Linked DNA regions of Maricaulis maris MCS10. The protein of the gene in region 1 binds, or shares a complex with, the protein of each later gene. Links are inferred from orthologs where the notes say so. Each region holds a gene or a part of one and is shown on either strand. Other genes may lie near its edges. The genes, in order: secG and secY.

The links.
Region 2: the proteins of secG (region 1) and secY are in contact, whole or in part, in a crystal structure (PDB 5AWW), measured with the Thermus thermophilus proteins. The link is inferred for Maricaulis maris MCS10 from one-to-one orthologs. Residues at the interface, in WP_223903268.1 of Thermus thermophilus: Tyr5, Ile9, Tyr12, Leu13, Ala16, Leu19, Val20, Val23, Leu24, Gln26, Glu27, Pro28, Gln30, Gly31, Ala32, Asp34, Leu35, Met36, Gly37, Gly38, Ser39, Ala40, Asp41, Leu42, Phe43, Ala45, Arg46, Val48, Tyr53, Thr56; in WP_096411648.1 of Thermus thermophilus: Leu14, Gln16, Arg17, Phe20, Ile34, Pro35, Pro37, Ile72, Arg108, Arg109, Asn112, Gln113, Arg116, Ile117, Ile120, Pro145, Gly146, Trp147, Phe152, Phe155, Val156, Val159, Thr160, Val162, Ala163, Gly164, Ala166, Leu167, Trp170, Glu173.

The regions. Positions count from the first base shown.
Region 1 is NC_008347.1:1,532,424-1,546,840, reverse strand. The notes cover bases 1,449-4,440. They hold secG (preprotein translocase subunit SecG), read right to left. Parts: upstream 3,112-4,440; coding sequence 2,785-3,111; downstream 1,449-2,784. Other genes in these bases: tpiA (triose-phosphate isomerase), read right to left, coding at 4,321-4,440; MMAR10_RS07300 (response regulator receiver protein), read right to left, coding at 3,202-4,248; MMAR10_RS07310 (CTP synthase), read right to left, coding at 1,449-2,707. Also shown: MMAR10_RS07315 (pyridoxal phosphate-dependent decarboxylase family protein), read left to right, coding at 1-933; more of MMAR10_RS07310, read right to left, coding at 1,079-1,448; more of tpiA, read right to left, coding at 4,441-5,091; MMAR10_RS07290 (peptidylprolyl isomerase), read left to right, coding at 5,246-7,183; trpE (anthranilate synthase component I), read left to right, coding at 7,180-8,676; MMAR10_RS16140 (divergent polysaccharide deacetylase family protein), read right to left, coding at 8,641-9,693; MMAR10_RS07275 (anthranilate synthase component II), read left to right, coding at 9,792-10,382; trpD (anthranilate phosphoribosyltransferase), read left to right, coding at 10,669-11,688; indole-3-glycerol phosphate synthase TrpC, read left to right, coding at 11,692-12,498; transcriptional repressor LexA, read left to right, coding at 12,607-13,305; MMAR10_RS07255 (ComEC/Rec2 family competence protein), read right to left, coding at 13,955-14,417. UniProt on the Bacillus subtilis protein: Involved in protein export. Participates in an early event of protein translocation.
Region 2 is NC_008347.1:1,933,901-1,947,889, reverse strand. What follows is about bases 10,552-13,472. They hold secY (preprotein translocase subunit SecY), read left to right. Parts: upstream 10,552-11,302; coding sequence 11,303-12,643; downstream 12,644-13,472. Other genes in these bases: rpsM (30S ribosomal protein S13), read left to right, coding at 13,351-13,472; MMAR10_RS09190 (adenylate kinase), read left to right, coding at 12,640-13,206; rplO (50S ribosomal protein L15), read left to right, coding at 10,790-11,269; rpmD (50S ribosomal protein L30), read left to right, coding at 10,564-10,749. Also shown: fusA (elongation factor G), read left to right, coding at 1-489; tuf (elongation factor Tu), read left to right, coding at 543-1,733; rpsJ (30S ribosomal protein S10), read left to right, coding at 1,816-2,130; rplC (50S ribosomal protein L3), read left to right, coding at 2,135-2,941; rplD (50S ribosomal protein L4), read left to right, coding at 2,938-3,573; MMAR10_RS09285 (50S ribosomal protein L23), read left to right, coding at 3,575-3,871; rplB (50S ribosomal protein L2), read left to right, coding at 3,873-4,709; rpsS (30S ribosomal protein S19), read left to right, coding at 4,720-4,998; rplV (50S ribosomal protein L22), read left to right, coding at 5,002-5,382; rpsC (30S ribosomal protein S3), read left to right, coding at 5,382-6,086; rplP (50S ribosomal protein L16), read left to right, coding at 6,098-6,511; rpmC (50S ribosomal protein L29), read left to right, coding at 6,525-6,731; rpsQ (30S ribosomal protein S17), read left to right, coding at 6,734-6,970; rplN (50S ribosomal protein L14), read left to right, coding at 7,011-7,379; rplX (50S ribosomal protein L24), read left to right, coding at 7,379-7,693; rplE (50S ribosomal protein L5), read left to right, coding at 7,686-8,246; and 7 more genes. UniProt on the Bacillus subtilis protein: The central subunit of the protein translocation channel SecYEG. Consists of two halves formed by TMs 1-5 and 6-10.

The DNA.
Region 1 (14,417 bases):
CGGGCGCTGGACTGGCGCGGCATCCGCTCGGGTCTGGCGGGAGAAAAGGCACCGCGCATTTATGCCTCGGCCCAGACCCATTCCTCGGTCGACAAGGCCTGCTGGGTAGCCGGCATCGGTCAGGACAATCTGGTCAAGATCGCCACCACCGATGATTACGGCATGGACCCGGATGCCCTGCGCGCCGCCATCCGGGCTGACCGCGCCGCTGGCCACCTGCCCGCCGGCATCGTGATCTGCGTCGGTGGCACCGCCATCGGCGCCAGCGACCCTGTGGCGGCCATCATCGAGGTCGCGCGGGCCGAGGGCCTCTACACCCATATCGATGCGGCGTGGGCCGGCTCGGCGATGATCTGTCCGGAACTGCGCCATATCTGGGAGGGTGCCGAGGGCGCCGACAGCATCGTCTTCAACCCGCACAAATGGCTCGGCGCCCAATTCGATTGCTCGGTGCAATTCCTTCGCGATCCCACCGACCAGCTCAAATCCCTCACCCTGCGCCCGGATTATTTGGAAACGCCGGGCATGGATGACGCGGTCAATTATTCCGAATGGACCATTCCGCTGGGTCGCCGTTTCCGCGCCCTCAAGCTCTGGTTCCTGATCCGCGCCTACGGGCTGGAGGGGCTGCGCACCCGCATCCGCAATCATATCGCCTGGTCCAACGAGGCCTGCGAGGCCATCCGTGACCTGCCCGGCCTGGAGATTGTCACCGAGCCCCGCTTCAGCCTGTTCAGCTTTGCCTGCACAGCGGGCGATGAGGCCACCGCAGACCTGCTGGAACGCATCAACAGCGATGGCCGCACCTATCTCACCCAGACGCGCCATGAGGGCCGCTATGTGATCCGCCTCCAGGTCGGGCAGTTTGATTGCACGCGGGCGGATGTGATGGAGGCTGTGGCGGTGATCGGGGAGTTGCGGGGCGAAGGCTAGCCTTGTCATCCCTGATGGACGCCCGGCGAAGGCCGGGCGAAAGTCAGGGACCTATGTGATTGCGAGCAGTTAGGTCCCTGCCCTGCGTCCGGCTTCCGCCGGACATTCGGCAGAGATGACAATCAAGGGCGAGAGGTTCTGGCCCCTAAACCATCCGGCTCTGGTGCAGGGCTGCCGCAATAAAGCTCGCAAACAGCGGGTGCGGCTCGAACGGCCTTGATTTGAGTTCCGGGTGGAATTGTACGCCGATGAACCAGGGATGGTCCTCGATCTCGACGATTTCCGGCAGCACGCCATCAGGTGAGAGACCGGAGAAGGTCAGGCCGCACGCTTCCAGCCTGTCCTTGTAGCCGACATTGACCTCATAGCGGTGGCGGTGGCGCTCTTCGATATGGGCCTGGCCATAGATCTCGCGGACTTTGGAGCCATCTTTCAGAACGGCCGGATAGGCGCCCAGGCGCATCGTACCGCCCATATCGTCGCCGACCTTGCGGGTCTCGACTTCATTGCCGCGGGTCCATTCGGTCAGAAGGCCGATCACCGATTCGCCCGTGTCCGAGAATTCAGTCGAGACGGCATCTGTGACGCCGGCCAGATTGCGGGCCGCTTCCAGCACCGCCATCTGCATGCCGTAGCAAATCCCGAAGAAGGGCACCTTGCGCTCACGGGCAAAGCGCGCCGCGGCGATCTTGCCTTCGACACCGCGCTCGCCAAAGCCGCCCGGCACGAGCACGCCGTGCACGTCTTCCAGCGGTTCGAACGGGTCGTCTTTTTCAAACTGCTCACTGTCGAGCCATTTGAGTTTGACCTTCACCCCATTGGCGATGCCGCCATGGGCCAGCGCTTCGATCAGGGATTTATAGGCGTCGAGCAGGCCGACATATTTGCCGACCACACCGATCGTCACTTCGCCGTCCGGGTTGGCGATGGTCTCGGAGATGCCCTGCCAGCGTGACAGGTCCGGCGCCGGGGCATCGTCAATGCCGAAGCAGCGCAGGATCTCGGTGTCGAGACCCTGGGAATGGTATTCCAGCGGCACATCATAGAGCGAGGCCGCATCACGGCCCTCGATGACGGCGCTTTCCTTGACGTTGCAGAACAGGCCGATCTTGCGCTTGTCGCCGGGCGGGATCGGGATTTCGCAGCGGCACAGGAGGATATCCGGCTGGATACCGATCGAGCGCAGCTCTTTCACCGAGTGCTGGGTCGGCTTGGTCTTCATCTCGCCGGCGACCTTGATGAAGGGCAGCAGGGTGACATGCAGGAAGACCGCATTGCCCTCGCCCAGCTCCTGGCCGAGCTGACGGATCGCCTCGAAGAAGGGCAGGCCCTCGATATCGCCGACCGTGCCGCCGATCTCGCACAGGACGAAGTCGACATCCCCGGCGTCGGACAGGACGAATTGCTTGATCTGGTCGGTGACGTGCGGAATGACCTGAACGGTCGCGCCGAGATAATCGCCACGTCGCTCGCGCTCGATGATGCGCGAATAGATGCGTCCGGTGGTGATGTTGTCGGCCTGGCTGGCGGGAACGCCCGTGAAGCGTTCATAGTGACCCAGGTCGAGGTCGGCTTCGGCCCCGTCATCGGTCACATAGCATTCGCCATGCTGATAGGGCGACATCGTGCCCGGATCGACGTTGAGATAGGGGTCCAGCTTGCGCAGGCGGACTTTATATCCACGCGCTTGAAGCAGGGCTCCGATGGCAGCTGACGCGAGGCCCTTCCCCAAAGAGGAGACCACGCCGCCCGTAATAAAGATATATCGCGGCATGGGCCGTCTGATTATCCCAGATTCGGACGCCTCGAAAGACGCGAGTTGAAATATGTGATGATTAAATGCGCGAGGGACTAGCCGTCGGTCGGCACCGGTGCCCCGGATTCGTCCTGCTCGATAACGCCGATGGCCGGGTTGTCGATCTCGGTATCGAACACGCTGGTGCCCTCAGCCGTGACGCCGGTCACAATGGCAAGCAGGATCGAATTGCCGATGAAGACCGCGCCGAGGATCATCGTGGTGCGGGTCAGGATATTGGCTGCGCCGCGACCGGACATCATGCCCCCGCCGCCACCGCCGCCACCGATACCCAAGGCACCGCCCTCAGACCGCTGCAGCAAAATGACGCCGATGAGACCAAGGGCGACCAGGAGCTGGATGATCAAAAGGACTGTGGTCATGAATACCGCCATAAATCGGGCCAGACCGCCTCATCGGGCGGCTCGACCTGTTATATAAGGAGTTCCCGGTGCGATGCCAGCACCGTCCGGTCACATGGCGGCGCGTTTTATAGCAGGCGACCCGACTTGGCCAGCATCGTCTGCGGTTTGGGCTGCGGCTTCGCTGGCTGCCAGCTGGGCTTTGCGTTTCACGGCTTCTGCCCGCGCCTGCAGGCGCTTGCGCAGATTGGAAACAGTCCGCCCGATCTCGTCTTTCGAGCGCTCGATGGTATCGCCATTGGCGAAGGCAGCGTAGGAGCCCATCGCCAGCTCCTTGACCAGCTTCAGCGTGCCTTTTTCCGCATTACGGCCATCGCCGAGCGTGCCGATCTGATCGATCAAGGCTTCGGCGACCTCGGCCGCCTCGCGGCGCCCGGCCCGGATGACATGGGCCCGCAATTCACGGGCCGCGCGCTGAAGGTCATTGACGTCCAGCGCGATGGGAACCTTGCCGCCCGTCTCCTTGGAAGCCTCCAGCTCGACCGAGATGACAATGCGCATGGCAACGCGCCGAACGCGCTCAGAAGTGACAGCTTCTCGTGCCTCCTGGACATGCTGGCGCCCATTGTTCAGGGCAACCTCGTCATTTTCGACGGCCGCCTTGAGGAAATTTGGAACTGAAATCGGCACCGCATCGGTCGACCGGTCGGCATCCTTGCGACGATCGGGACCGATATAATCGGACGTGACGATGAAATCCTTGCGCCCCTTGATCAGGGTCCGGACCCGCTCCTCGGCGAACATGGTCGAGAAGGGCCGCACGATGACATCATCGGCGCCGCATTCGATCGCCTTGCGAATATGGCCGGTATCGCGACTCCACGTGGTCAGCAGCATCACGACGAATGGATTGGATCCGACTTCGCTGCGACGGACGCCGCGAACAAGCTGGAAGATTTCGGTGTCGGTAGCGCTCGACTCGGCCACGATCATGGCCGGTGCACTGTCCGCGATAGCCGATTTGAGATCAGCCAGCGAAGCGACACACTCGATCTGCCGGAATCCGATCTCGAACAACGCATAACGGGTCGTCCGCTGGTTCACATGGACAGGATCAAATAGGAGCACGGGTGCCCGGGCGTAGTCGATTTCGGCCATACTCGGTTCGGCTCCAGCAGCGGCTAACGGAAACTCAGACCTGGAGATTGACGCGAATAGGTTTCGATCCACTTACCGAAGAGGTTCATTCTCCAGACTGACGGCCTCGATTATCGCACTGAAATCAGCCGCATCGAGGCTCGCACCACCGACCAGGGCCCCATCCACATCGGCCAGTGACAATAGCTCCCGAGCATTGCCCGGCTTCACCGAACCACCATAAAGAATACAAGTGGTTAGAGGATCTGGCAGGCGTTCTCGGATGGCCGCATGCATGGCTGCCACATCGGCCGCCGAGGCCGTCCGTCCGGTGCCGATGGCCCAGACCGGCTCATAAGCTATGACTAAATCCAGGATTGCAGAATTTTCCGGAAGTGATCCAGCCAGCTGGCGGGCCACCACCTCGACCGCCCGGCCGGCTTCACGCTCGGCCAAGGTTTCGCCGACACAGATCACCGGCACCAGGCCAGCGGCAAGGGCGGCAACTGCCTTGGCGCGGACATCCCCGTCGGTTTCACCATGGGCGGCGCGGCGTTCGGAATGGCCAAGGATCACATGAGTGGCGCCGCAATCCCGCAGCATGGCGGCCGAAATATCACCCGTGTAGGCGCCATGGTCCTGGGCGTGACAATCCTGGCCACCGACACGGATACCGGTTCCGGCGCAGGCCTGAACGGCAGCATGGATCAGGGTCGCGGGCGGACAGACCAGCACATCAGCTGATGCTCCGGCCGCGACGGGCGCGAGTTCCGAAAAATAGCCGAGCGCGCCCGAAAGCCCGTTCATTTTCCAATTGCCTGCAATAAGTTTGCGCCGCGACATCCAGCCTCCCCGATCTGCCATTCCGACCCCCTGTCGATGCGGCAGGAGTACTCATCATTTCCGGCTCGGGCAACGGCCTGCGTCCACAATCGCAGGACAACCGCCCCTGACGCTTGCGACGGCCATACCTCGCCGCTACCTTCCGCGCGACGTTTTTCAAAGGCATCCCGGTCTCATGCTTTCCAATTTTCGTGCTTTCGCCCAGTCGCCCATAGCGCTGATCATCATTGTCCTGCTGGTATTGTCTTTCGCGATTGCCATGCCGGGCGCCGGCGGCATCTTCACCGGCAGCGGTGATGCAGTGGTCGTGGTTGGCCCCGAACGGATCAGCCAGCGGGAAATGGCGACAGCCTTCAATCGCGAGGTTGCCCGCCTGCAAGAGCAGAACCCGGACGTGACCCGCGAAATGGCGCGCGAGGAAGGGATCGCCTACCAGGTCCTGCAACAGCAGATCACCATGGCAACCATGGCCGCCCGGGCCCGGGATCTGGGCCTGGCCATATCCGATGTCGCCATCGTCAGCGAAGTTGCCGACGTCCCGGCCTTCCAGAATCCGATCACGGAACGCTTCGATCGTGACACCATGGCGGCCGCGCTGCAGCGCTCGGGCGTGACCGAAGACCAATTCGCCCGTGATATCGAAGGTGACCTGTTGCGGTCGCAATTGATGGCCACCCTGGCCGGCTTCAGCGATGTCCCCGACCAGATCGCCGCGACCCGCTATCTCGTTGCCGAGGAACAGCGCCGGATGACCGGCCTCGTGATCGACGCCTCGACCGCCGACGAGATCGAGGACCCGACGGATGAGACCCTGCAAACCTTCATTGACGAGACCCTCGGCGCCAATGGCGAGCCGGTCTTCACTCGCCCGGAATACCGCGCCATCACGCTCGTGCGTTTCCAGCTCGATGACTTCATCCGCGATGTCGCTGTTGATGAAGCGACCCTGCGGGAGGTCTATGACTATGAAATTGCGACCAACCAGATCGGGACGCCCGCCTATCGCAGCTTCACCCAGCTGACCGTCAGTGATCAGGCGGGTGCCGATGACGCAGCCAGCCGTCTCGCCGCGGGCGAAGCCCCGTCTGCCGTTGCCGCCGAGCTGGGCCTCGACACGCCGCTGGTCCAGACCGATGTCCAGCAATTCGAGATCCCCGACGAGGGTCTTGGTGAAACCGTATTTGCCATGTCGGCCGGTGAGGCCCGCGCGGTTGAGGGACGTTTTGGCTGGAGCGCCGTGATTATTACTGGCGCCGAAGAGGCGACCCAGCCTGCATTTGAGGAAGAGCGTCCGCGGCTGCAGGCCGATGCGGCCCGGGCCCAGGCGACGGACGACATGTATGATGCCATCTCGGCGTTCGAAACCGTTCGCGCAACCGGTGCTTCGCTCGAGGTCGCTGCCGAGGAATCCGGTACGCCGCTGGAAATCTTCCAGCCTCTCGCCGTGAATTCGATCGACGAGGACCTGCAATTTGATGGCGAACGCTACCAGGCACTCGCCCCTGAAATCCTGCCGGCGGCCTTCGATCACATCGAGGGATTCGCCACCAATCTGGAAAGCTATAACGAGACCGATTTCTACACGCTTCGCGTCGACGAGATCATCCAGAGCCGTCCGTTCGAACTGGAAGAAATCCGTGAACAGGCCGAGAGCCGCTGGCGCTCGATCCAGGTCGACACCCAATTGCAGGCTCGTGCCGAGGATGCGCTGGCCCAGCTTGAAGCCGGTTCCGACATGGAAATCGTCAGCCTGATGGTTGGTGGGCGCACGGAAACCTCGACCCTGAAACGCGGTCAGACGGCGGGTGGCTTTGATCGCAATGCGGTTGCCCTCGCCTTCACGACGGACCCTGGCGCCTACGAAATGATTCAGGTGGGCGAAGGCCAATACCTGGTTCTCACCGTCAACGAGATCATCCCGGCCGACATCGCCGCGGCCCCCGCCGCCGACCTTGCTGGGATCGAAACCAGCCTGACCACCGAGCTGGGCAATGACATCGTTTCGGCGACCCGGGAATACCTGATCCGCGATTACGGTATCACGGACGAGTCGATCGACAATCGCCTGTATTCGCTCGCCATTGGTGAGACCGATCCCAGCACACGGCAATGACGCCGCACGCGGTCATCACGCCTGACTTCGCAACCGCTGCGGCCCAGCTGGAGCGGGGTGAAACCTGCGTCATACAGGCGCGGCGGGTCGATGACCTGCTGACCCCGGTCGCCGCCTATCTTCGACTGGCTGACAGCCAGCCCAACACCTTCCTGCTCGAATCGGTCGAGGGCGGCGCCTGGCGTGGACGCTATTCCGCCATCGGCCTCGACCCAGACCTGATCTGGCGTTGCCGCGATGGTGTGGTCAGTGAAGCGCGCGGCATGGACGTCGCCAAACGCCGTTTCTCGCCGATCGAGGCCGCCCCGATGGAAGCCCTGCGCGAGGTGATCGAAGCGGCCCATTGTCCCCTGCCGATCGATGCCCCGCCCTTGGCCTCCGGCCTGTTCGGCTATCTGGGCTATGACATGGTGCGCTACCTGGAACGCCTGCCCGAAGGCGCAGCACCGGACCCGCTCGGCCTGCCCGAATCCATCCTGCTGCGCCCGCAGACCATGGTCGTGTTCGATGCGCTCAAACAGGAAATCCAGGTCTACTGCCCGGTCCGCCCCGGCGAGTACTCAGCGCGCGAGGCTTATGACGCTGCTGTCGAACGCCTGCAGACGACCTTGCAGAAACTGGCCGGTGCAACGCCCGAAAAGGCGGCGCCAACCGGCGAGCTGGGCCCGCGCCAATCCAATCGCAGCCCTGACGATTATCGCGCCGCGGTCGACAGGGCGCGTGACTATATCCGTGCCGGTGACGCCTTCCAGGTCGTCCCCAGCCAGCGTTTCTCCGCCGACTATCCGGCCGATCCGTTCTGGCTCTACCGCTCGCTGCGACGCCTGAACCCCTCGCCTTTCCTGTTCTTTTTCCGCTTTGACGGGTTCGAAGTGGTCGGCTCCAGCCCGGAAATCCTGGTGCGGTTGCGCGATGATGTCGTCACCATCCGGCCCATCGCCGGCACCCGTCCGCGCGGCAAGACCCCGGCCGAGGATGACGCCTTTGAGGCCGATCTGCTGGCCGACCCGAAAGAGCGCTCGGAACACCTCATGCTGCTCGATCTGGGCCGCAATGATGTCGGCCGAATTGCCAAGCCCGGCTCGGTCCGCATCACCGCCCGCGAGATCGTCGAACGCTATAGCCACGTCATGCACATTGTCTCGAACGTCGAGGGTGATCTGCGCGACGACCAGGATGTCGTCTCGGCCCTGTTTGCCGGCTTCCCGGCGGGCACAGTGTCCGGTGCCCCCAAGGTCCGGGCGATGGAGATCATCGATGAGCTGGAGCCACACCGGCGCGGCGTCTATGCCGGGGCGGTCGGCTATTTCAGTGCGGGTGGCGGCATGGATACGGCGATCGCGCTGCGCACGGCGGTGTTCAAGGACGGGCGCATGCATGTTCAGGCCGGTGCCGGCGTGGTGCTGGACAGCGATCCGGAATCCGAGCGTGTCGAGACCGTCAACAAGGCCGAAGCGCTATTCCGCGCCGCGATTGATTCCTTCGGCCACTGAAGCCTGCAGACCGGGTTCGGCCAGGAAGAGCTGATCAGCCAGCGTGCCGGCGGTGACAAAGTCGATGCCTTGCGCGGCCGGGCTTTCGAGCCAGGCGGTCAGCGTGTCGAGGGTCAACGTGTGCGGATGCCCGATCACCACGGCAAACCCGTCCTGCCGCGCCAGCTCGGCGGCGTCCGCCAGGCGCGCTTCGATCGCCTCCGCACTCCGGTCATGGTCCAGAAAGATGTCGCGTTCCAGGGCTCTCAGGCCGAGACCGGCCGCGACTGCCCGCCCCCGGCTTTCACCCGTCGTCAGACTGTCGAGGAAGAGCGGGTTGGTGTGGCTGACAGCCGACAGCGCCACGCGCAGGGCGCGTGGATCGGCGGTAAAGCGGCTGCCCATGTGATTGTTGAGACCGATGGCGCCCGGCACGCGCGCCATGCCCCAACGCACACGGGTCTGAAGGTCGACATCGCTGAGACCGATGCGCAGGGCATTCGGTCCCGGATCGGCCAGACCGACCGGCTCCATCGGCATGTGCAGCAGGACGTCATGCCCGTTCAAACGCGCCAGCGCAGCCAGTTCGGCCGAAGCCTCGGCATAGGGCAGGATCGCCACGGTCAGCGGTATCGGCAGCGCCACAACCCGCTCGGCCGCGGCAACATCCAGCCCGACATCATCGATGACCAGCACGATTTGCGGGCGTGCGATCGCCGACAATTGCGGGTCTGCCGGCGCGATGACAACCGGGCTCATATTTGATGCGGCGATGTCGATCGGAGCCTCCAGAGAGGCCGCTTGCACGTCAGCGCCGTCGTTTTCGAGCGAATCGAAATTGCGTATCCGGCTGACCCGCACCGACAGGTGATGGTCGGAACTGTCAGCGGAGGCGACCGAAAAGCTCGGGAAATCGCCCTTGCTCACGACAGAAAACACAACTGCGCCAAGCAGATAGGCCGACGCCGCCAGGGCACCGGCAAAAGCTGGGATGGCGGAATGACGGGCCTTGAGCGGAGCGAAGACGGGTTTCGACATGTCACCAGCACGCTGGAATGCGGTTAATCAGAGGTTAATGCGTTCGCGGGATTGGCGAAATCGGCCCTGCTGACTAGGGTCGCGGCAGGGAGAGCGCCATGCTGCTGATCATCGATAACTACGACAGTTTCACCTTCAACCTGGTCCATTACTTCGAGGAGCTGGGGGCCAGCACGAAAGTGATCCGCAATGACGCCATGAGCGTGGCGGAGGCGCTGGCGCTCAAGCCCAGCGGCATTGTCCTGTCGCCGGGGCCCTGTGACCCGGACCGGGCCGGGATCTGTCTCGAGCTGATCGCCGCCGCGCCGCACGACCTGCCCATTCTCGGTGTCTGTCTCGGTCATCAGTCGATCGGTCAGGTATTCGGCGGCGAGGTGATCGCGGCCAAGGCCATCATGCACGGCAAGACGAGCGCGGTGAGCCATGATGGCAGCGGTCTGTTCACCGGCCTGCCCAGCCCTTTCACCGCAACGCGCTACCATTCCCTCGCCGTGCGCCCGGAAAGCCTGCCGGATGTTCTTCGGGCGACCGCCCACACTGCCGATGGCGAGATCATGGGATTGTGTCACCGAGACCGGCCTGTCCATGGCGTCCAGTTCCATCCCGAATCGATCGCTTCCGAGCACGGTCACGACCTGCTGCGCAACTTCCTCGACCTGACCGGGCTGCCCCGCGCCGAAGCCGCCTGAGCCCCGTCACCGCCAGCCGGCGTTGAACCAGCGGCTGGCACGCGCTAGATCGTGTCTGTTCGCTTTGTTCAATCCGGTGACAGGTATGCCGTTTTCTGCCGATCCACACGCTGTTCGCCCGGCCGCCCGCGCCGGTCGCTGCGCTGTGATGGCGGTGACGCGCGTTCGATACTCCCAGCCGGCAGCGCAGTGGTGCCCGGATCATCGATGGCGCGACAACCACGCCTGACCCTTCCGGTTCGCGGCTTCTGTCCGCCTGTGATCATACCCAGCGAAACGACTGACCATGCAAAACATCTATCTGTGCCTGACCGCCTTTGCCCGCGGCACCTATCCTGACGACGCGGCCATTGCCGGTGCTTTCGACGAGCTGATGTCCGGCGACGCCCCGGATGCCGCGATCGGCGGATTCCTGGTCGGCCTCGCCGCGCTCGGCGAACGCCCGTCCGACATTGCCGCCGGCGCCCGGGCCCTGCGCAGCCGGATGACCCGTATCGAAGCGCCTGTGGGCGCCATCGACACCTGCGGCACCGGTGGCGACGGCAAGGGCGCCTGGAATATCTCGACCACAGCCGCAATCATCGCCGCCGGAGCCGGGGCGACCGTGGCCAAGCACGGCAATCGCGCCGCCTCGTCCAAATCCGGCTCCTCCGATGTGCTGGCGCAGCTCGGGGTCAAACTCGATTGCCCGCCTGCTGCCGTCGAACGGTCTCTGGCCGAGGCCCGCGTCGGCTTTCTCTTCGCCCCGGCCCACCATGCCGCCGTCCGCCATGTCGGCCCGGCCCGTCAGGCACTGAAGGTCCGCACCGTATTCAATCTCTTGGGACCGCTCTCCAATCCGGCCGGCGTCAAACGGCAATTGCTGGGCGTGTATGACAGGCGCTGGCTGGTGCCGATCGCCGAGGCGCTGCGTGACCTGGGCTGCGAGCACGCCCTTGTCATTTGCGGCCAGGACGGCATGGACGAGCTGACCACCACGACCGGATCCGACATTGCCGAGCTGCGCGACGGCGATATCCGCGAGTACAGCTTCCACCCGGAAGAAGCCGGCCTGGCCCTGGTCAGGGAAGCCGATCTTCAGGGCGGAACGCCAGCCGACAATGCCGCGGCGATCCGGGCCCTGCTCGACGGTCAGCAAGGCGCCTTCCGCGACATCGCGATTCTCAATGCCGGCGCCGCACTTGTGCTGGCCGGGCTGGCCACGACTATTCCCGAAGGCACAAGCCTCGCCGCGGCCGCCATTGATGATGGACGGGCCAAGGCCGCCTTGATGCGGATGGTCGCCATTTCAAACGGGGAGGCCTGAGCCATGACCAACCCGCCCGACACCCTCGCCCGCATCGGGGCCTACAAGCTCGACCATATCGCGGCCTGCAAGTCCGCCCGGCCCTATGCCGAGATCGCCGCCGCCGCTCGGGAGGCCTCACCGGTGCGCGGCTTTACGAGCGCCCTCGCCGCCGCTCCCGGCGGTCTGGGTCTCATCGCCGAGATCAAGAAAGCCAGCCCCTCCAAGGGGCTGATCCGTGCCGATTTTGATCCGCCCGCCCTGGCAAGGGCCTATGAGGCCGGCGGCGCCAACTGTCTGTCAGTGCTCACCGATACACCCAGCTTCCAGGGAGCCGACGCCTTCCTGACCGCGGCCCGTGAGGCCGTCTCCATTCCGGCCCTGCGCAAGGATTTCATGTATGACCGCTACCAGGTCGCCGAAGCCCGCCTTCTGGGCGCCGACGCGATCCTGGTGATCATGGCGGCCATCGACGACGCCACGGCCCGCGATCTGATCGAGGAGGCCGCATTATGGTCGATGGACGTGCTGGTCGAGGTTCATGATGCCCCCGAAATGGAGCGGGCCCTGCAGCTCGATGCGCCGCTGATCGGGATCAACAATCGCAATCTGCGAACCTTCGAGACCTCGCTCGACACGTTCGACGCCCTCGCCCCGATGGTGGGCGGTGACAGGCTGCTGGTCGCCGAGAGTGGCATTTTCGGCCCGGACGATGCCCGTCGTGTCCAGGCTGCCGGTGCGCGGGCGCTGCTGGTCGGTGAAAGCCTGATGCGGCAGGACGACGTCACCACGGCCACGCGGGCACTCATGGGACCATCCGGACCTGCTTGACGGCATTTCAGAACACTTGTAGAACAAACTCAGCTATTCCTGATTTGTTCCTGCAGTATCGGTACCGATGCCCGGCCCGATTCCCGGAACGCGAACAAGGGGGTCACCTTGCTGACGCGGAAACAGAACGAGCTTTTGCTCTTCATCCATAATCGCATCAAGGAAACCGGGGTTTCACCCTCGTTTGACGAGATGAAAGGTGCCTTGCAGCTGGCGTCAAAGTCCGGCGTGCACAGGCTCATCACGGCGCTTGAGGAACGCGGCTTCATTCGTCGCCTCGCCCATCGCGCCCGGGCGCTGGAAGTGCTCAAACTGCCTGAATCGGCCGCGGCCCACGAAACCCCGGCTATTCCCAAAGGCGATCTCGGCGCCAATGTGGTCCGCGGCAATTTCGCCAAGCCTGAACCGGACGCCCGCGAGAACACGGTGGACATTCCCATGCTCGGCCGGATCGCGGCCGGTGTTCCGATCTCCGCAATCCAGCACGAAACCGACCGCTTCCCCGTCCCCGCCGACATGGTGATGGGCGGTGAGCATTTCGGTCTCGAGGTCAAGGGTGACTCAATGATCGAGGCCGGGATCATGGACGGTGACACCGTGCTGATCCGGCGCTGTCAGTCGGCCGAAACCGGCGATATCGTGGTCGCCCTCATCGATGATGAGGAAGCCACGCTGAAACGCCTGCGCAAAAAGGGCGGTTCCGTCGCCCTGGAAGCGGCCAATCCCGAATATGAAACGCGTATTTTCCCACCCGATCGGGTCAAGGTGCAGGGTCGCCTTGTGGGCCTGATCCGGCGTTATCATTAGGCCGATCTGATTTCAGAGCGATCAGGCTTCAAGCCAGGGCGCGCCCGGTCAAACCGCTCCGACGCCGCAGCAGGGCAAGTCAGGCCGCCCGCGAACCATCAGCCGGAGGCCTGCTGACAGGGCGCAGCGGGCGACATTGGGTGCTTACCACCAGGCTGTGCCCCGGTCTGAGCTGCCGCGAGCCGGCCGCGCACGTTGTCACGGGTTTGCCGGACGAATTACCGAGCTCAAATCCGTCTGAACAGGCTTGAGTAATGACACGTCCGGGCAGAGTGACACGTCCGGGCAGAGTGACACGTCCAGGCAGAATGACACTTGCGGACCGACGTCTCTCGGCCGTTGTCTCCTGTTCGTGGGGCCCTGATCTCGGTTCCCTGGTCTCGGCTCGCTGATCTCGGTTCCCTGGTCTCGGCTCGCGGATATCGGTTCCCTGACTTCGGCTCGCTGATCGCGGTCCCCTGATAGTTACAAGCTGGTCGCGGCATCCCGAACTTGGCGACCCGACCAGGGCATGCCCACCAGTGCATCCCGACCAATGCCTGCTGATCGATGTCACCGGATTGAGACTTTTTGCTCGTGACGGCCTGTCATGCCTCCCTGATCAGGCCTGTTTTGGCCCTCCTGTTCAGGCCTGTTTGCAGCCTCCTGATCAGGACTGGGTCCAGGGCCGGACGACGCCCGGCGGCCGGGCGCTCTGCACCCTTGCAATGCCATTCGCGCCCAGATGAATGACCTGACTGCCGGTCGTGGCCAGCCTGTCCGGATCAAAGATCGCGGCCTGGCACTGGCTGACAATCCAGCCAGGTATTCGCGCCGCACTGACAATGACATCAGACCGCGCGCAGTCCGTCGCCCAATCAGCGACATGGTCCAGACGGGTGACGACAAGACCATTAATACGCGTACTGCAGCCATATGGGTCGCACAGGGCCTGCCAACGTTGCGGTGTCGGGCCGGCGACACCGCGTGCCTCGAGGAAGACCCGCGCTGCAAACCGTGACGTCCGCCGGTCACTAACGACCCACTCACCATGGCCATCCCGCGCCAGCACCAGCCCGTTCTCCGAGATGAACAGGTCGGGCTGCGGCATCAGGGTCCACACGGCCAGTGCC
Region 2 (13,989 bases), 390 kb from region 1 along the record:
GGCGGTAACGTCCCGAAAGAATACATTCCGGGCGTCGAGAAGGGCCTCAAATCCGTCATGGATGGCGGCCTGATTGCCGGTTTCCCGGTGATCGACGTGCACGCCATGCTGGTTGACGGCGCCTATCACGACGTTGACTCCAGCGTCCTCGCCTTCGAGATCGCGGCTCGCGCCGCCTTCCGTGAAGCCAAGTCGCATTGTGCGCCGAAGCTTCTGGAGCCGATCATGAAGGTCGAAGTGGTGACGCCGGACGAGTACACCGGTGGTGTCATTGGTGACCTGAACTCCCGTCGGGGTCAGATCGCCGGTCAGGAAATGCGCGGCAATGCAACCGTCGTGAATGCGATGGTGCCGCTGGCGAACATGTTCGGCTACGTCAACAACCTGCGGTCTGCGACCCAGGGCCGGGCACAGTTCACCATGCTTTTCGATCACTACGAGGCGGTTCCCAAGGCCGTCGAACAAGAAGTCATCGCCAAGTCCGCCTAAGCGGACCTCTGGTCACAGTATAACAACGAACACACGGATTTCGGAGCGAGATCATGGCGAAGGAAAAGTTTGAGCGCACCAAGCCGCACGCGAACATCGGCACGATTGGTCACGTTGACCACGGCAAGACGACGCTGACGGCTGCGATCACGATGGTACTGGCGGAAGCGTCCGGCGGTACTGCGAAGGGTTATGACGAGATTGACAGTGCGCCTGAAGAAAAGGCACGCGGCATCACCATCTCGACGGCTCACGTTGAGTATGAGACGGCCAACCGTCACTACGCCCACGTTGATTGCCCGGGCCACGCTGACTATGTGAAGAACATGATCACGGGTGCGGCGCAGATGGACGGCGCGATCCTGGTTGTGAACGCCGCTGACGGCCCGATGCCGCAGACGCGCGAGCACATCCTGCTGGCCCGCCAGGTTGGCGTTCCGGCGCTGGTGGTTTTCCTGAACAAGGTTGACCAGGTTGACGATGAAGAGCTGCTCGAGCTGGTCGAGATGGAAGTTCGCGAACTTCTGTCCTCCTACGAGTTCCCGGGCGACGATCTGCCGATCGTTGCGGGTTCGGCTCTGGCGGCTGTTGAAGGTCGTGACGATCATATCGGCAAGGACAAGATCCTTGAGCTGATGGCGGCTGTGGATGAGTACATCCCGACGCCTGAGCGTCCGATCGACCAGCCTTTCCTGATGCCGATCGAGGACGTGTTCTCGATCTCGGGCCGCGGCACGGTCGTGACCGGCCGTATCGAGCGCGGTGTCGTCAAGGTTGGTGAAGAGATCGAAATCGTCGGTGTCCGTGACACCACGAAGACGACCTGCACCGGCGTCGAGATGTTCCGCAAGCTGCTCGATCAGGGCCAGGCTGGCGACAATGTCGGCGTGCTGCTTCGCGGCGTGGACCGTGAAGGTGTCGAGCGTGGCCAGGTCCTGGCCAAGCCGGGCTCCATCACGCCGCACCACAAGTTCGTGGCAGAAGCCTATATCCTGACCAAGGAAGAGGGTGGCCGTCACACGCCGTTCTTCACCAATTACCGCCCGCAGTTCTACTTCCGCACCACCGACGTTACCGGTGTTGTGACGCTGAACGAAGGTACGGAAATGGTGATGCCGGGCGACAATATCGAAATGAATGTCGAGCTGATCGTGCCGATCGCCATGGAAGAGAAGCTCCGCTTCGCAATCCGTGAAGGTGGCCGCACCGTCGGCGCCGGCGTCGTCTCGAAAATCATCGAGTAGACTACCCCATCCGATCGGGGCGGTGCCTGAGGTATCCGCCCCGGTTTGCTCTTTTTGAAAGTTAAGAAACGGGATCGGTTTGATGGAACGTCAAAACATCCGCATTCGCCTGAAGGCGTTCGATCACCGGGTTCTGGATAATTCCACCCGGGAGATCGTTTCGACAGCCAAGCGCACGGGCGCCAACGTCCGTGGTCCGATTCCGCTGCCGACACGCATCGAGAAATTCACGGTGCTGCGTTCGCCGCACATCGACAAGAAGTCGCGCGAGCAGTTCGAAATCCGGACTCACAAACGCCTTCTCGACATCGTCGACCCCACCCCGCAAACCGTGGACGCGCTGATGAAGCTCGACCTGTCGGCCGGCGTGGACGTCGAGATCAAGCTGGGAGCGTAGGATTATGCGCCAGGAAGATCGCAGAACAGGCGTGGTTGCCCGCAAGCTGGGCATGACACGCATTTTCGCCGAAGACGGTTCGCACGTGCCCTGCACGGTGCTGCACATGGACAATGTCCAGGTCGTGTCTCACAAGACCGCCGATCGGGATGGCTATGTTGCACTCCAGCTGGGTGCCGGTGAAGCCAAGGCCAAGCGCACGCCGAAGGCGATGCGCGGTCACTTCGCCAAGGCCAAGGTTGCGCCCAAGCGCAAGCTGGTCGAATTCCGCGTTGCTGAAGACGCGCTGATCGAAGTCGGCTCCGAGCTGACCGCGGACCACTTCGTCCCCGGTCAGAAAGTGGATGTCGCCGGCATCTCGATCGGTAAGGGTTTTGCAGGGGCCATGAAGCGCCACGGTTTTGGCGGCCTTCGTGCCACGCACGGTGTGTCAATCTCGCACCGTTCGCATGGTTCGACCGGTCAGTGTCAAGATCCGGGCAAGGTCTTCAAGGGCAAGAAAATGGCCGGTCACATGGGCGCTGTCCGCGTGACCACGCAGAACATCGAAGTTGTTCGTGTTGACGTCGAGCGCGGCATTGTCCTGGTCAAGGGCGCTGTTCCGGGTTCAGCCGGTGGCTGGGTCGAACTGCGCGACGCGATCAAGGGTCATGGCGGCACCGAGCTTCCCCTGCCGGGCAAGTTCCGCACGCTGGACGAGCTGAACGCGCCGGTCACGGCTGAAGTGGTTGAGAACGAGGCTGCTCCGGCGGACGCTGACAACGCGGCTCCGGAAGCTGCGGCTGACGGTGAAGAAGGAACGCAAGCATGAAGATCGAGGTCAAAACCCTCGCGGCGAAAGACGCCGGTGCGATCGATCTCGACGATGCCGTTTTCGGCATTGAAGAGGTGCGCTCCGACCTCCTGCAGCGCGTTGTGAAGTGGCAGCTGGCAGCTCGCCAGCAAGGCACGCACAAGACGCTCGGCCGCTCTGAAATCAACCGCACCAAGAAGCGCTTCGGCCGCCAAAAGGGCGGTGGTACGGCGCGTCACGGTGCCCGGTCGGCTCCGCAATTCGTCGGTGGTGGCAAGGCGCACGGTCCCCGTGTCCGCAGCCACGCCCACGAATTGCCGAAGAAGGTCCGTGCGCTTGGCCTGCGCCATGCGCTGTCGGCCAAGCTTGGCGCCAAGTCGCTGGTCATCATCGATGACGCGGCACTGGATGCCCCGCAAACCAAGGCACTGCGGACGTCGTTTGAAGGTCTGGGCATTTCCAATGCCCTGGTCATCTCCGGCGCCGAAGTGAACGAGAATTTCGCCAAGGCGGCTCGCAACCTGCCCTGCATCGACGTTCTGCCCGCACAGGGCCTGAATGTTTATGACGTGCTGCGTCGCGACACCCTGGTGCTGACCAAGGCGGCCGTGGAACAGATCCACGCACGCCTCAGCGCGAAGGAGGCTTAAGATGTCGGCTGCTGCGCGCCATTACGACACGATCCTGAGCCCGGTGATCACCGAGAAGTCGACGCTGCTTTCGGAAGAAAGCAAGGTTGTCTTCTTCGTGCCGCTCTCAGCCAACAAGGGTGAGATCGCGGAAGCGGTCGAGGCACTCTTCAAGGTGAAGGTGACGGCTGTGAACACCATCAAGGTTCACGGAAAGACCAAGCGCTTCCGGGGTATTCCCGGTCGCCGCAATGACCAGAAGAAAGCGGTCGTGACTCTCGCAGAGGGTCACTCGATCGACGTGACGACGGGTCTGTAAGATGGCTTTGAAAACATTCAAACCGACTTCTCCGGGCCGTCGCGCCCTGGTGCTGGTGGATCGCTCCGCCCTGCACAAGGGACGTCCCGAGAAGACACTGGTTGAGGGCCTCACCAAAAAGGGTGGCCGCAACAATATGGGTCGGATCACGGCCCGCCGGCGTGGTGGTGGCGCAAAGCGTCTCTATCGCCTGGTGGACTTCAAGCGCCGCAAGTGGGACATGCCCGCAACGGTCGAGCGTCTTGAGTATGACCCGAACCGGACGGCTTTCATCGCCCTCATCAAGTATGAGGACGGCGAGAAGGCCTATATCCTGGCTCCGCAGCGTCTTTCCGAAGGCGATACGGTCATCGCGTCCGCAAAGTGCGACGTGAAGCCGGGCAATGCGATGCCGCTGAAGGCGGTGCCGGTCGGCACCATCCTTCACAATGTCGAGATGAAGCCGGAGAAGGGTGGTCAGATCGCCCGTTCCGCCGGTGCCTATGTCCAGCTTGTCGGCCGTGATGCCGGCTACGCCCAGATCCGTCTGGCTTCGGGCGAGCTGCGCATGGTCTCGGACAAGTGCATGGCGACGGTCGGTGCGGTGTCAAACCCGGACCACCTCAACATCAATCTCGGCAAGGCCGGTCGCAATCGCCATCTCGGCAAGCGTCCGTCTGTTCGCGGTGTTGTCATGAACCCGGTTGATCACCCGCATGGTGGTGGTGAAGGCCGTACCTCTGGTGGTCGCCATCCGGTGACGCCTTGGGGCAAGCCGACCAAGGGTGCCAAGACACGCAAGAACAAGTCGACCGACAAGTTCATCATCCGCTCGCGCCACGAGCGCAAGAAGCGATAGGGAGCAGACGATGCCTCGCTCTGTCTGGAAAGGTCCGTTCGTCGACGGCTATCTGCTGAAAAAAGCGGAGAAGTCGCACGAGGGTGGACGCAAGCAAGCGATCAAGACCTGGTCGCGCCGTTCAACCATCATGCCGCAATTCGTGGGCCTGACATTCCAGGTTCACAACGGCAATAAATTCGTACCGGTGCTGGTGACCGAAGACATGGTCGGCCACAAGCTCGGTGAATTTTCTCCGTCGCGGACCTATTACGGTCACGCTGCGGACAAAAAAGCCAAGCGGAGATAAGCGATGGGACAGTCTACAAATCCCCGTCGCGTCGCCGACAATGAAGCGCGCGCCAAGCTGCGGATGATCCGCACCAGCCCGCAAAAGCTGAACCTTGTTGCCGCGCTCATCCGTGGCAAGAAGGTAGAGCGGGCCCTGGCCGATCTGGAATTCTCGCGCAAGCGGATCTCCAAGGAAGTCAAGAAGACGCTCGAATCCGCGATCGCCAACGCCGAGAACAATCATGGCCTCGACATTGACAGCCTTGTCGTGTCGGAAGCCTTTGTCGGCAAAAACCTGGTCATGAAACGGTTCCGGGCTCGTGCACGCGGTCGCGGCGCAAAGATCCTGAAGCCGTTTTCCGAGCTCACCATCGTGGTGCGCGAAGTCGAGGAGGCCGCCTGATGGGTCAGAAAGTAAATCCGATCGGTCTGCGCCTTGGCGTCAACCGCACCTGGGAATCGCGTTGGTATGCAGGCGCTGGCGAATACGCCAAGCTGCTGCACGAAGACATCAAGATCCGGAAGATGCTCAAAGAGCGTCTGAAGAATGCCAGTGTCTCGAAGATCGTGATCGAGCGCCCGCACAAGAAGTGCCGCGTCACTGTCCACACGGCCCGTCCGGGTGTGGTGATTGGCAAGAAGGGTTCTGACATCGAGACGCTCCGCAAGGAGCTGTCGAAGATGATCGATGGTGAAGTTCACCTGAACCTGGTTGAAGTGCGTAAGCCGGAGATCGACGCGGCCCTGGTGGCCGAGTCCATCGCTCAGCAGCTCGAGCGCCGTGTGGCTTTCCGCCGCGCGATGAAGCGTTCGATGCAGTCGGCCATGCGCATGGGCGCCAAGGGCTGCAAGATCGTCTGCGGCGGTCGTCTCGGTGGTGCGGAAATCGCCCGTACCGAGCAGTATAATGAGGGCTCCGTCCCGCTGCATACGCTGCGCGCCGACATCGATTACGGCACCTGCGAAGCCAAGACCGCGATGGGTATCATCGGTATCAAGGTCTGGATCTACAAGGGTGAGATCATGGAACACGATCCGAACGCCCAGGAGCGCCGTCTCCAGGAGTCCGGTGAACAGCGCGCCCGCTCGGGCCGCCAAGCCGCGTAAGGAATTCAGCCATGCTGCAACCGAAACGCACGAAATTCCGCAAGGCGCACAAAGGCCGTATCAAGGGCGCAGCGAAGGGTGGCTTCACGCTGAACTTCGGCTCCTACGGTCTCAAGGCGCTCCAGCCGGAACGCGTTACCGCGCGCCAGATCGAAGCCACGCGTCGGGCGATCACTCGCCACATGAAGCGTGCAGGTCGCGTGTGGATCCGCATCTTCCCGGATGTGCCGGTTTCCAAGAAACCGACCGAAGTCCGGATGGGTAAAGGTAAGGGCTCGCCCGAGTTTTGGGCGTGCAAGGTCAAGCCCGGCCGCATCATGTTCGAGATCGACGGTGTTCCCGAAAATGTTGCGCGCGAAGCCCTGGAACTGGGCGCCGCGAAGCTGCCGGTGAAAACCAAAATCGTCGCCCGTTTGGGCGAATAGGGAGAACACAACGATGAAACCCGTTGACGTTCGCGCCATGACAGAAGATCAGCTCAAGGATTCACTCCTGAAGCTGAAGGAAGAACAATTCAAACTGCGGTTCCAGCAGGCTTCGGGCCAGATGGAAAACACCGCTCGCTACGGCCAGATTCGCCGCGATATCGCGCGCATTCAGACGGTCCAGACCGAGCGGAATTCGCAAGAAGAGCAAGGGAGCTGACGATGCCGAAGCGTATCCTTCAAGGCGTCGTAGTGAGTGACAAGGGTGCCAAGACCATCGTGGTGCGTGTGGAACGGACTTTCCTCCACCCGCTGCTGCGCAAGACGGTCCGCCGTACCAAGCGTTACCACGCACATGACGAAGCCAATGCTTACAAGGTGGGTGACCAGGTCCAGATCCAGGAATGTGCACCCAAGTCGAAACTGAAGCGGTGGGAGGTGGTCACCGTCGCGGCCTAGGCCCGATGTGAGACCCCACCTTTCCTAAGGAGGATCTGCGATGATCCAGATGCAAACCAATCTGGACGTGGCTGACAATTCTGGCGCCCGCCGTGTGCAGTGCATCAAGGTGCTCGGCGGTGCCAAGCGTCGCTATGCCCACGTCGGCGACATCATTGTCGTCTCGGTCAAGGAAGCCATTCCGCGTGGTCGCGTGAAGAAGGGTGACGTCCGCAAGGCCGTCGTCGTTCGCGTGGCCAAGGACATCCAGCGCAAGGACGGTTCCGTCATTCGCTTCGATGGCAACGCGGCTGTGATTATCAACAACAATAACGAGCCGCTCGGCACGCGTATCTTCGGACCGGTTCCGCGCGAACTTCGCGCCAAGAACCACATGAAGATCGTCTCGCTGGCGCCGGAGGTGCTGTAATGGCTGCCAAGATCAAGAAGGGCGACAAGGTCGTCATTCTCGCCGGCCGTGACAAGGGCAAGACCGGTGAAGTCACCAAAGTGCTGCCGACCGAAGATCGGGTCGTTGTGGCGGGCGTGAATGTGGTCAAGCGCCACACGCGTGCGACGCAGACCGAACAGGGCGGCATCATCGAAAAGGAAGCCTCGATCCACGTTTCCAACGTGGCCGTGGCTGATCCGAAAACCGGCGAGGCAACTCGTGTCGGCTTCAAGACTGAAGACGGCAAGAAAGTCCGCGTCGCCAAGAGCTCGGGCGAGGTTATCGATGTCTGATACCGCCACATACACACCGCGTCTTCGCGCCAAGTACACGGAAACCATCCGTGCGGCGATGAAGGAAAAGTTCGGCTATGCCAATGACATGATGATCCCGCGTCTGGACAAGATCGTGATCAATATGGGCGTCGGCGAGGCCTCCCAGGACTCCAAGAAGATCAAGGGTGCCCTGGAAGACCTGGAAGCCATTACCGGCCAGAAGCCGGTCAAGACGGTCGCCAAGAAGTCCATCGCGGGCTTCAAGCTCCGTGAGGAGCAGGTGATCGGTGCGAAAGTGACCCTGCGCCAGGACCGTATGTACGAATTCCTGGACCGCCTGATCACCATCGCCCTGCCACGCGTGCGTGACTTCCGTGGGCTCAATGGTAAGAGCTTCGACGGTCGCGGAAATTACGCGATGGGTATGAAAGAACATATCGTGTTCCCGGAGATCGACTACGACAAGGTCGAGAAGATCCGGGGTATGGATATCGTTGTCTGCACGACTGCCGGCAATGATGAGGAAGCGAAGGCCCTGCTGGCCGAGTTCGATTTCCCCTTTACGAACTGACGCAGCAGGAACGCAAGGCCACTCGGGCTTTGCACGCAGGAGGACTTAAATGGCGAAAACTTCCGCAATCGAGCGCAATTTGAAGCGTGCTCGCCTGGCCAAGCGTTATGCGGCCAAGCGTGAGCAGCTCAAGGCAATCGCTCGTAATCAGGAGCTTCCGGTCGAGGAGCGTTTTGCTGCTCAGCTGAAGCTGGCTGAATTGCCCCGTAATTCTGCGGTTACCCGCATCCGGAACCGGTGTGAAATCACCGGGCGTCCGCGTGCGTTCTACCGCAAGTTCCGTATGTCGCGTATCGCGATGCGTGACTATGCCAGCCAGGGTATGATCCCGGGCATGGTCAAGTCGAGCTGGTAAGAGAGGAGCCCTAGACATGTCTGTGAATGATCCTCTCGGCGATATGCTGACCCGTATCCGCAATGCGCTCATGCGCAACAAGCGGGCCGTCAACACGCCGGCATCGGCCCTGCGCCGCCGCGTGCTCGACGTTCTCAAGTCGGAAGGCTACATCCGCGATTACGCAGAAGTAGAGCATGCTTCCGGCCTGAAAGAGTTCGAAATCGAACTGAAGTATTTCGAAGGTGACTCGGTCATTTCGGAGATCAAACGTATCTCCAAGCCGGGCCGCCGTGTTTATTCCGGCGTCAAGGACCTTCCGCTCGTCCAAAACGGTCTCGGCATCGCAATCCTGTCCACGCCCAAGGGTGTGATGTCGGATTCGACGGCTCGCGAGTCCAATGTGGGCGGCGAGATCCTGTGTCACGTCAGCTAAGGGAGCGAACCAATGTCACGTATCGGTAAACTCCCGGTAGCCATTCCTGGCGGCGTCACGGCGACGCTTTCCAAGACCGCGCTGACCGTCAAGGGTCCCAAGGGCGAATTGTCCATGACCTTCGTCGATGAAGTGAGCGCCGAGCAGGGTGAAGACGGTATCGTCATCTCCCCGCGCGATGAGACCAAGAAGGCTCGCGCGATGTGGGGCATGCAACGTGCTCTCGTCGCCAACCTGGTCCAGGGTGTCACGGCTGGTTACGAAAAGAATCTCGAGCTGGTCGGTGTTGGTTACCGGGCACAGATGCAGGGCACGTCCCTGAAACTGTCGCTCGGCCTGTCCCATGACGTCGTTTACGACGCGCCTGAGGGCATCACCATCGCCGTCGGCAAGCCGACCGAAGTGAAGATCACGGGCGCTGACAAGCAGCGCGTTGGCCAGGTGGCCGCCGAGATTCGTCGCTTCCGTCCGCCGGAGCCCTACAAGGGCAAGGGCATCAAATATGTCGGCGAGTATATCCGCCGCAAAGAAGGCAAGAAGAAGTAGGGCGAGCGATGAAAACTCAACGCGAAAAATCGGTCCGCCGCGCCCAGCGCAACCGGATCCGTCTGCGCAAGTTCGCCAATGGCCGTCCGCGGCTGTCGGTCTACCGGTCTTCGAAGAACATCTATGCCCAGATCATCGACGATGCATCTGGCAAGACGGTCGTCGCAGCCTCTTCCCTCGAGGAAGCCGCTCAAAAAGAGCATGGCAAGGGCTGGGACACGAAGGCTGCCGAGCTTGTCGGCAAGCTGATCGCCGAGCGCGCAGTCAAGGAAGGCGTCAAGGACGTCGTCTTCGACCGTGGCGGTTACATCTTTCACGGGCGTGTCAAAGCGCTCGCAGAGGCGGCCCGCGAGGGCGGCCTGAACTTCTAAGGGAGCGGACGTATGGCTCATCAGAACGAGCAACGTGGTGGCGGTGACCGTGGCCGGGGCCGCGGCCGTGGCCGGGACCGCGACCAGGAACGCGATGACGAACTTGTCGACAAGCTCGTCCACATCAACCGCGTCGCCAAGACGGTGAAGGGTGGCCGGAACTTCCAGTTCGCAGCCCTCGTCGTTGTCGGTGACACCAAGGGCCGCGTCGGCTTCGGACAGGGCAAGGCACGCGAAGTGCCGGAAGCCATCCGCAAGGCTACCGACGAAGCCAAGAAGAACATGATCCGCGTTCCGCTGCGCGAAGGCCGCACCCTGCACCATGATGGCAAAGGCCGTCACGGCGCCGGCAAGGTCGTCCTGCGGGCGGCGCCTCCGGGTACCGGCGTCATCGCCGGCGGTCCGATGCGCGCCGTGCTGGAAACCCTCGGTATCCAGGACGTGGTCGCAAAGTCGGTTGGCACGTCCAACCCGTACAACATGATCCGCGCCACCATGGATGCGCTGAAACTGCAGTCGAGCCCGCGCTCGGTTGCCGCCAAGCGTGGTCTCAAGGTCGGTGATCTGGTGAACCGCCGCGATGACGGCGCGTCCTCACCGGAAGCGATCGAAGCGTAAGGACCGGATATAATGGCCAAAAAGACCATCCGCGTGCGCCAGACGGGTAGCGCCATCCGCCGCCCGAAAGATCAGCGTGCCACGCTCGTCGGCCTCGGTCTGAACAAGATCGGTCGCGAGCGCGAGCTTGAAGATACACCGTCTGTCCGGGGCATGATTGCCAAGGTCAGCCATATGGTGGAAATCGTCGAGGAGTAGGTCCCGACAAGGGAAACCGCTCCATCGAATGGAGAACGACATGCGTCTCAATGAATTGCGTGACAATGACGGTGCGACCAAGATCCGCACCCGCGTCGGCCGTGGTATCGGTTCCGGCAAGGGCAAGACCGGTGGTCGTGGCGTCAAGGGCCAGAAATCCCGCTCGGGTGTGGCCATCAAGGGTTTCGAAGGCGGGCAGATGCCGCTTCACATGCGTTTGCCGAAGCGGGGCTTCAACAAGCCGAACCGCAAGGCCTGGGCAGAAGTGAATCTCGGCCGTCTTGAGAAGGCCATTGCCGAAGGCAAGATCGACGCGAAAAAGCCGATTGATGCCGACGTCCTGATCGCAGCGGGCCTGGTCCGCCGCGCCCTGGACGGCGTCCGCCTCCTTGCGAAGGGCGAGCTGAAGTCCAAAGTAGAGATCACCCTTGCCGGTGCTTCCAAGGCCGCGATTGCCGCTGTCGAGAAGGCTGGTGGCAAGGTGACCCTCACCGCCGTGGCCGACGACGCCGCGGAATAAGCGACTTTTTGCTGACCTCGTAAGGACGTCTTCATGGCTTCTGCTGCCGAACAGCTTGCCCAGAACATGAATTTCAGTTCCTTCGCGAAAGCGAAGGAACTGCATCAGCGTATTCTGTTCACGATCGGGATCCTGATCGTGTACCGGATCGGTACTTTCGTGCCGATCCCGGGCATCAATCCGGTTCAATATGCTGAGCTTTTCCGCAATCTTGGCGGAGAAGGTCAGGGTATCCTGTCGATGTTCAACATGCTCGGCGGCGGTGCTGTCGAGCGCATGGCGATCTTCGTGCTCAACGTGATGCCGTACATCTCGGCCTCGATCATCATGCAGTTGATGTCTGCCACCATTCCCAGCCTTGAAAAGCTGAAGAAGGAAGGGGGCGAGCAGGGCCGTCAGCAGATCAACCAGTATACCCGTTATCTGACCGTGCTCCTGGCAACCGGTCAGGCCTTCGCCATCGCCATCGGCATGAATACGCCGAACAGTGAAGGCGTGGCGCTGGCTCTCAATCCGGGACCCTTCTTCCTTGCCTCGACCGTGATCACCCTTGTCGGTGCCACCATGCTGTTGTTGTGGCTGGGTGAGCAGATCACCGCTCGCGGCGTTGGTAATGGTGTCTCGCTGATCATTTTCGCCGGCATTATTTCGGCGGTTCCGGGCGTCATCGGTGGCGCCTTGTCGCAAGCCTCCTCGACCGGTGACGGTACCGTTCTGGTTGTCGGTGGTGTGCTGATCCTGGTCGGATTGCTTCTGGTGGTGTTTGTCGAGCGCTCGCAGCGTCGTCTGCTCGTCCAGTACCCCAAGCGTCAGCAGGGCAATCGCATGGTGGGTGGTGATACCTCCTTCCTGCCGCTCAAGCTGAACACGGCCGGTGTGATCCCGCCGATTTTCGCCTCATCCTTGCTGCTCTTGCCGGCGACTGCTGCGAGTTTCCAGGCCCAGTCGGGCCCGGGCTGGCTGCAAAGCGCGGTCGCCATTCTCGGACCGGGATCGCCCTGGTTCATGATGGCCTATGCGGCAATGATCATCTTTTTCTGCTTCTTCTACACCTCGGTCGTCTCCAATCCGGACGACATGGCCGAGAACCTGCGGAAGTATGGCGGTTTCCTGCCGGGCATCCGCCCGGGCAAGCGGACCGCGGAATATATCGACTTCGTCATGTCTCGCCTGACCTTCATCGGTGCCCTCTACCTGGTGCTGATCTGTATGGTGCCGATGATGATGAATCCGAATACGGCTCTCGGCGGTACATCCCTGCTCATCGTGGTTTCGGTGACCATGGACACGGTTTCCCAGATCCAGTCCCATCTGCTGGCACACCAGTATGAAGGCCTGATCAAGAAGTCGAAGCTGCGGGGACGCAAACGATGAATATTGTCCTGTTCGGACCGCCTGGCTGCGGCAAGGGCACCCAGTCCAAGCGTCTCGTAGCCGAGCGCGGATGGGTGCAACTCTCCACTGGAGACATGTTGCGTCACGCCCGTGCGGCGGGAACAGAACTGGGCCGGCGCGTGGCCGCGATCATGGACGGGGGAAATCTGGTCTCCGACGCGATCGTGATCGAGCTGATCGAGGAACGCCTGCCGGAAGCAAAGGCTGCCGGCGGTGCCATCTTCGACGGTTTCCCGCGCACCGTGGCCCAGGCACAGGCACTCGATCAGCTTCTGCTGGATCGCGGAACCCAGGTTGATTCCGTGATCGAGCTGAAGGTGAACGACGAAGAACTGGTTCAGCGGCTGGTAAAGCGCGCTGAGGAGGAAGGTCGCCCGGATGACACAGAAGACGTCATTCGCAAGCGCCTGGAAGTCTACTATGGGCAGACCGCGCCCCTGATCCCTTTCTTTGCCCAACAAGGCAAGGTGAAGGCGGTCGACGGCATGGGTTCCATGGATGAGGTTGCAGCCGGAATAGCTGCAGCACTCGAAGAGAAGTGACACGCACCTGTTGCAACCCCATTGACGGGGTGGCAACGCTGACTGTAGATAGCGCCCTTCGCGAAACGGGCGAGCTGATGCGGCGACCGAAAGGTTGCCTGTTGGGTCGTCCGTGAATGGCGTTCAGAATTTGGGAGATGGAAAGTGGCCCGTATTGCCGGCGTCAATATTCCGACGAATAAGCGCGTAGAGATCGCGCTTCGCTACATCCACGGCATTGGCCCGGCCAAGGCGAAGGAGATCTGCGAGCAGGTTTCCATTTTGCCCGAGCGCCGCGTCAGTGAACTGACGGATGCAGAAGTCCTGCAAATCCGCGAGGTGATCGATCGTGATCATCAAGTGGAGGGGGATCTGCGCCGTGAGGTGGCTGTGAACATCAAGCGTCTCATGGACCTGGGCAACTACCGTGGCCTGCGCCACCGTCGTGGCCTGCCTGTCCGTGGCCAGCGCACTCACACCAATGCGCGTACGCGCAAAGGTCCCGCCAAGCCGATTGCCGGCAAGAAAAAGTAGGGCCCTGACCGATGGCTAAAGATACTGGCCGCGTTAAGCGGCGTGAACGCAAGAACATCACGTCGGGCGTTGCTCACGTGAGTGCTAGCTTCAACAACACCATGGTGACCATCACGGACGCCCAGGGAAATGCAATTTCCTGGTCGTCTGCCGGTCACATGGGCTTCAAGGGGTCGCGCAAGTCGACCCCTTATGCGGCCCAGATGGCGGCTGAAGATGCTGGCAAGAAGGCGATGGAACACGGCATGAAGACCATCGAAGTGAAGGTCT